2 regions of the Ornithinicoccus hortensis genome follow, and region 1 is predicted to be linked to the other one. Evidence: predicted binding sites of a transcription regulator. Region 1 holds the regulator's gene; the other holds the start of a gene.

Evidence for each region. The regulator LexA, encoded in region 1, represses DNA repair genes until DNA is damaged. The targets are predictions, from matches to a motif close to TCGAACANNTGTTCGA.
Region 2: FB467_RS08735 (DUF6504 family protein) is a predicted target of LexA. The motif match lies at 1,247-1,262, and genes of this name have one in related genera.

Annotation. Positions count from the first base shown of each region.
Region 1 is NZ_VFOP01000001.1:1,601,990-1,605,390, reverse strand. Features, by position in the region: gene FB467_RS07495 (glycoside hydrolase family 65 protein) at 1-8, shown strand, start outside; gene FB467_RS07490 (hypothetical protein) at 115-645, shown strand; gene FB467_RS07485 (LysM peptidoglycan-binding domain-containing protein) at 801-1,316, opposite strand; gene lexA (transcriptional repressor LexA) at 1,549-2,298, shown strand; gene FB467_RS07475 (hypothetical protein) at 2,456-2,926, opposite strand; gene FB467_RS07470 (Sir2 family NAD-dependent protein deacetylase) at 3,032-3,401, opposite strand, start outside.
Region 2 is NZ_VFOP01000001.1:1,885,631-1,889,031, forward strand. Features, by position in the region: gene FB467_RS08730 (polyprenyl synthetase family protein) at 1-1,025, opposite strand, end outside; gene FB467_RS08735 (DUF6504 family protein) at 1,284-1,613, shown strand; gene FB467_RS08740 (SAV_6107 family HEPN domain-containing protein) at 1,656-2,144, shown strand; gene FB467_RS08745 (DNA polymerase III subunit alpha) at 2,144-3,401, shown strand, end outside.

The sequences.
Region 1 (3,401 bases):
CCTCCTGACGACGCCGGAAAAGCCTTCGTGACCAGGCCGGCGAAGGCCCCTTCAGGGCCTGTCGGCCCCCCGCCGGATGCGGCGCTGCCCACGGTCTTGTGGTGAGGTGGACCCATGAACGACCCCCAGGAACTGCAGCCCGAGGACCTGACCGGTCAGGATCCGCTGCTCCCGGAGACCGGTGAACCGACCCCCGGGGAGTCGGAGATCGACCGACTGGTCGAGCAGATCGAAGGACCCGAGGACCGCACCGGCATGGCGGCCCTGTGGAGCGTCACGATGAACCTGCCGAACTGGTGGTTCATCGCGGTCGGTGAGGAGGGGATGGAGTCCCCCGCCGCGGCCGAGGTCGACGGGCAACTGGTGCTGCTGGCTTTTACCGACAGCCACCGGGCACGCCACTTCGCGGTCCAGCAGCAGATGATTGCCGAGGGCGAGGACCTCGCGGCGATCGCCCTGCCGCCGCGTCAGGTCGTCGAATCTGCCGCCGCCTACAGTTCGGCGGACATTGAGGGCCTGATGTTCGACTCCAACATCAGTGGGTTCTACCTGCCAGTCGACCAGATGGCCGCCCTGTGGGATGCGGTCATGGAGTCCGACGACGAACCCGACGAGGGCACGGAGCCCGGCCAGCCGACCGGCTGATCACGGCGCTGGCCGAGCCGACGCCGGCTCCCACGCGATCGCGTGCGAGCGCCCCTCCGGGGCCCTGACTGTGCCGGTCCGCGCGAGCCTCGCTCTCGGCCGGGCTCCGCTGTCCGGGACGGCCCGGATCAGTCGGTTCCCCAGGAGGGACGGGCTCAGTTGCCCGGGATCTCCAGGACCTGGCCGGCCTGCACCTGCAGGCTGTTCATGTCGTTGGCCAACTGGATCTGCACGATCGCGGAGTTCACCGAGAGGTCGGGCAGCTGTGTCGCGGCGATCTCGGACAGGGTCTGCCCGGGCTGGACCACGACGGTCTCGACCGAGGAGGCCCCCGCCGGGAGCACCGATCCGATGACCGCGGCCACGGTCACCGCCAGCAGGAGCGTCACCGTGCCGGTCAGGACCAGCCGACCGCGACGGGTGATCCGCCCGCGGGCCGGGGCCACGCGGGCAGGGGCTACGCGGACCGCAGCCGCCGGAACCTCGGGGGCGGCGAGCACGCGCAGCCGCGGACGGCTGACCTTCGGATCGCGCTCCGAGAGCGGCGCGACCGGCGCATGCCCCTGCGCCAACTCCCCCTCGTGGACCAGCCGCAGGTGTCCGCGGCCGCCCCGGGGGGCCCTGCGCTCCGGGGCCTCGGCCAGGTCGTGCAGTACGGGTGCTGCGCTCATGGTGTCCTCCAGCTCTGTCGTCGGTCGTCCTGCTCGACGCGTACATGCGTGCGATAGAACGTCTGTCTCATGTGTAGCACAGTCGTACGAGAAATGTCGACACGCCGCGTCGAACAGATGTTTGCCCGACGGGTCGAATGCTCGTACGCTTGTTCATGTCGGGAAGCACACCAGACGCCACCGACAGAGCGGCTGACCAGCCGTTTCAGGGCCCGAGGGGTAGGAGAAGACGATGGGCAAGATCCACGAGTTCCCGGAGCGGGACGAGGAGCGTCCCGCGCTGACCGCGCGACAGCGCAAGGTACTGGACATGATCCGCGAGTCGGTCGACACCCGGGGCTACCCACCCAGCCTGCGGGAGATCGGCGACGTCGTCGGCCTCACGTCCCCCTCCTCCGTCGCGCACCAGCTGAAGATGCTGGAGCGCAAGGGCTACCTGCGCCGCGACCCCAACCGCCCGCGCGCGATCGAGATCGTCGTCCCGGGCGCCGACGGCCAGGCCACCGGATACCGTCGCCCCGTCGGCGCCGGCGCGGCCCCCTCGGGCACGGGGGAGCACCCCGTCACGGACGTCGGCGACGAGACCGGCATCGGGGACGCGCGGCCCGAGGCGAGCTACGTGCCGCTGGTCGGCCGGATCGCCGCCGGCGGTCCGATCCTGGCCGAGGAAGCCGTGGAGGACGTCTTCCCGCTGCCCAAGCAGCTGGTGGGTGATGGCGAACTGTTCCTGCTCAACGTGGTCGGCGACTCGATGATCGACGCCGCGATCTGCAACGGGGACTGGGTCGTCGTGCAGCGGCAGCAGAGCGCCGACAACGGCGACATCGTCGCGGCGCTGCTCGACGACGAGGCGACCGTCAAGACGCTGAATCGCAAGGACGGCAAGGTGTGGTTGATGCCGCACAACGAGGCCTACGACCCGATCGACGGCGACCACGCCGTGATCCTCGGCAAGGTCACGGCGGTGCTGCGCCGCATCTGATCCCGCTCCGCACGGCGCCGTCCCCCAGGCGGCGGCGCCCCCGTGCGGCACATACCGGTGCCGCCCGCCGACCCTCCACCCCTTCGGCGGGCGGCACCGTCACGTGCAGGCCGTGCCGGCCCTGCATGCCGTGCCTGACAACAGGCTGCGCCGGCGGTCAGGCCCGCATGCCAGCGCTGCGCAGGTGTTGCGCCCCGGGATGGTGCCCCCCGGCATACGAGGCGGCATGGGCGGCGGGCACGTCGGGCGAGTATCCGGAGAGGTTGCGCGCGAGGTGCTCCTGCTCGAGCGGGACGTCCATCTCGGGGTCGGGCCCGACGGTGCCCCGGAGCCCGTAGTAGCTGAACCACTCGTCGGGCGTCGCGTGCACCCCCTCCGGTGTCTCGGTCAGCGTGGGCCCGTAGTCGATCGCCTCGCCGGAGTAGGGCACCCGGATCCCGTCCTCGTGCGGCACCGCCCCGTAGAGCGGCACGACCCGCAGCACCTCGCCGTGCTGGATCAACCCCCACGCCGGGTGGTCGTCTCGCGTGTCGAGGAAGGCCTCGAGCAACTCACCGGCCGCACGACCGTCGAGGTCGAAGACGGGGCGACCGGCCAACACCGACACCTGGTCCTTGGTCATGCTCATCGCACACCTCCGGGCGAACGGGGTCCCGGGGACGTCCCGGGTCCCTCCCCCGAACGTAGCCCTCCCTGGGCGCCCGCGGTAGTCCCGGAAGTCACCGACCGCGGCTCAGGCGAGGTCCGCGACGAGCCTGGGCAGGACGTCGCCGAGCAGCGCGTCGACGCGCAGGCTGACCTCCTCCTGCGCCCGGGTGTCACCCCGGGTCACGACCGTCACCGGGATCCCCAGACGCGCCGCCCGCCGGACGAACCGGTAGCCGCTCATCACCCGGAGGGAGGACCCCAGCACCAGCAGGGAGCGCGCGTGGTCGACCATCGCGAACGCCTGCTCCACCAACGGCTTGGCCACCGACCCGCCGAAGAACACGACGTCGGGCTTGAGTTGGTCCGAACCGCACACGACGCAGCGGGCGAGATGGAACCGGGCGATGTCGTCCTCCGGGATCACGACGTCGCCGTCCGGTCGCACCTCCTGGGTC
Region 2 (3,401 bases), 280 kb from region 1:
AGATCCGGTATGCCGTGCAGGGCCGCCGTCGCCCGGTCGGCACCGTCGGTGATCATCTGCTCGGTCAGCTCGACCGCACCGCTGCGGAGCAGGACGTTCCGGACCGTCGCCACGCGGGCGGGGTCCAGGTCGGGGTCGCCCAGGGCGCCGAGCAGCATCTCGACGTCGTCCGGCGCGGCATGCTCCACCGCGTGTGCGATGAGCACCGTGCGCTTGCCCTCGCGCAGGTCGTCGCCGGCCGGCTTGCCGGTCGCGTCCGGGTCGCCGAACACCCCGAGGATGTCGTCCCTCAGCTGGAAGGCCCGGCCGAGCTCCCGGCCGTAGTCGCTCAAGCCGGCGGCGGTGCACTCGTCCCAGCCCGCGGCATACGCACCGATGAGCAGCGGCTGGCGCACCGAGTAGTTGCCGCTCTTGTAGTGGATGACGCGCAGGCACTGCTCGACGCGCTCGGGGTAGGAGAGGTCGTCCCAGTCGCGGACCGACTCCAGGACGTCGAGGAACTGTCCGCCCATCAGCTGGGTGCGCATGTCGTCGAACTCGGCGCGGGCGTTGGCGAGCTGGTCGGCGGGGAGCCCCGAGCCGGCGAACATCCGGTCGCACCAGGTCAGGCAGAGGTTGCCGGCGAGGATCGCGCCGGCCTCGCCGAACCGGGCCGAGTCGCCGGTCCACCCCGCCTGCTCGTGCGTGGCGGCAAAGGTGCGGTGGGCGGTGGGACGTCCGCGGCGCAGGTCGGAGTCGTCCATCACGTCGTCGTGCAACAGGGCCGCGGCCTGGAACATCTCCATCGAGGCGGCCGCGCGGACCAGTGCCTCGGAGTCCGCGCCGCCGGCCGCCCGGTAGCCCCAGTAGAGGAACGCGGCCCGCAGTCGCTTGCCGCCGGCCAGCAGGTTGTCGACGGCGTCGACCAGGGCACTCATCGGGTCGCCGAGCTCGGACAGCACGGATCGCTGGTGGGCGATCTCGGTGTCGAGGGCGGCCTGCACGCGGTCGCGCAGCGCCACACCCGACCGGGGGTGCTGGGGCACGGGGTCCTCCTGTCCGGCGCACGGGTCGTCCGGCAGGTCCGAGCCTACGTGGTCCCCGCGTGGGTGCGGCAACGGGTCGGGCCATCCCCTCCGTGGCCCGACCCGTCCTGTCGGTGCCGTGGTGTCCGATGGTGTCGCGCGGGAGGTGTTCCCCGGGAAGTTGTCCACAGGAGGGGACGGGGATTGACATGGTGTCGGTGGCGAAGCGTACATTTGTGCTATCGAACATAAGTCCGATCGAATGGTGTGGAGGTCAGCGTGAGCCGGCGGTACTCGGAGCAGGTCGAGGTGCGGATGGGGGAGCCGATGACCGGTCCGTTGGAGGGGGCGGTGGGTCGGTTCGGGACGGTGCCGACGGCGTTCATCTGGCGGGGCCGGCTGCACGTGGTCACGGCGGTGCTGGGGCACTGGACCCAGCGACTCCCGTGGTGGCGTGGGGCCTGGTCCGAGGGTGCGGGGACGGAGGTGCAGACGGAGTTGGAACAGGACGTATGGCGTGTGGAGGCCAGCGCGGGGCGGTTGCTCGGCGCCGGTGTCTACGACCTGACCCGTGGCGAGCAGTGGCGGCTGCTCCGGGTCGCTGACTGAGCGAGAGGCGGCAGGTGTGAGAAGCGAGCAGAGGAGAGAACGATGACCATGACGACGACGAGTCCCGTGCCGGGGGTGGCGACACCGCGACCCGCGGGGGAGCGGGGAGAGCCCACGCCGACGGCGCCCGCGGCGACCGTGCTGGACCTGCTGGAACGTTCCCGTGACGGGCTGGTGCAGGCCTGTCACAGCGAGCTGGCGGCCGAGCGTTACACCGAGGCCCACCTGGCGGCGCTGCGCGCCGCGGCCGCGCTGCTGGCATCGCGCAGTGCCCCGTCCGGGCGGGCCCGGCCGCGCAGCGTCTGGGAGGTGCTGCCGACCGTCGCGCCCGAGCTGGGCGAGTGGGCGACCTTCTTCGCCGGCACCGGACGGCGCAGGATCTCCCTGGAACGGTCCATGTCGGGAGTCAGCCCCCGCGAGGCCGATGACCTGGTCCGCCAGGCCGAGACCTTCCTGGAGCTGATCCGTGCCGCGCTGCACCTGCCGATGGCCGCACCGCTCCCGGGCGAGCTGACGCCGATCATCCGCTGATGGCCGTCCCGGACTTCGCCCACCTGCACGTGGCGTCGAGCTGCTCGATGCGCTATGGCGCCTCGACCCCGGAGGACCTGGTGGAGCGTGCGGTGCAGCTGGGGCAGTCGACCCTGGCGCTGACCGACCGGGACGGCGCCTACGGGGCGGTCCGGTTCGTGCAGGCCTGCGACAGGGCAGGGATCTCCCCGGTGCTCGGGGTCGACCTGGCGTTGGAACGGTCGGCGCTCGACCCCAGCGCCGCCGGGGCAGCGCGGGCAGCGTGGGGGTCGGGGGCAGCGTGGGGGGCGGGGGCAGCGTGGGGGGCGGGGGCACGCCGGGCGGACCAGGCCGTGGGCACCCGCACCCTGGAGCTCCCGGAGGCGGCCCTGGTGCCGCGTCCCGGTCGCGCCCAGCCGGTCAAGGGCGGCGCCCTGGTCGACGACCAGCACCCGCGGGTCACCGTGCTGGCCCGGGGGCAGCACGGGGGGATGGCGCCGGGTGCCGGATGGGCGCGACTGTGCCGGCTGATCACGCACACCCACCTGGCCGGGGAGCGGGGCTCTCCGCGCACCACGCCGGAGCTCCTGGCCCGGGCGGCCGCTCCCGTGGACGGCGTGGCACCGGTGGTGGTGCTGCTCGGGCCGGACTCCGACGTCGGCCGCGCGGTCCGGCACCGCAGGAACGCCCGGGCGGCGGACCTGGTGCGGGCGTGGACCCACCGGCTGCCCGCCGGGGCGGTCGTCATCGAGGTGGTCTGCCACGACGGGCCGGCGGACAGCCCGGCGAGCCTGGCCCACGCGGCCCGGATGTGGGGGCTGGCCATGGAGCACGGTCTGCCTGCCGTCCTCACCTCGGCCGCCCGGCATGCCACCGCCGACCAGGCCCGGATCGTCGACGTGCTCGACGCGGCCCGCCGGATGGTCGCCCTGGACGAGCGGCACCTGGACCGGGTCAGCACCGCCGGCCACCTGGCCGAGACCGGTCACATGGTGGCGCTGGCGCACCGGTTGGCCGACGCGGTCGGCCCGGCCGGAGACGCGGACGCCCTGCTGTCGGCGACCACCCGGCTGGCGGCCGAGTGCGTGCAACAGTCCCGGAGCGACCTCGGCATCGGCAGGGTCCACCTGCCCGAGCCGGAGGTGCTCGGGGTCACCGGCATCGGTGGGGCGCAACAGGTCCTCGCCCAGCGGTGCCGCGCGGCGGTGCACGAGCGCTATCCCGGCCGGCCCACGGCATACCTGGACCGGGTGCACAGCCGGCTGGAGGAGGAGCTGG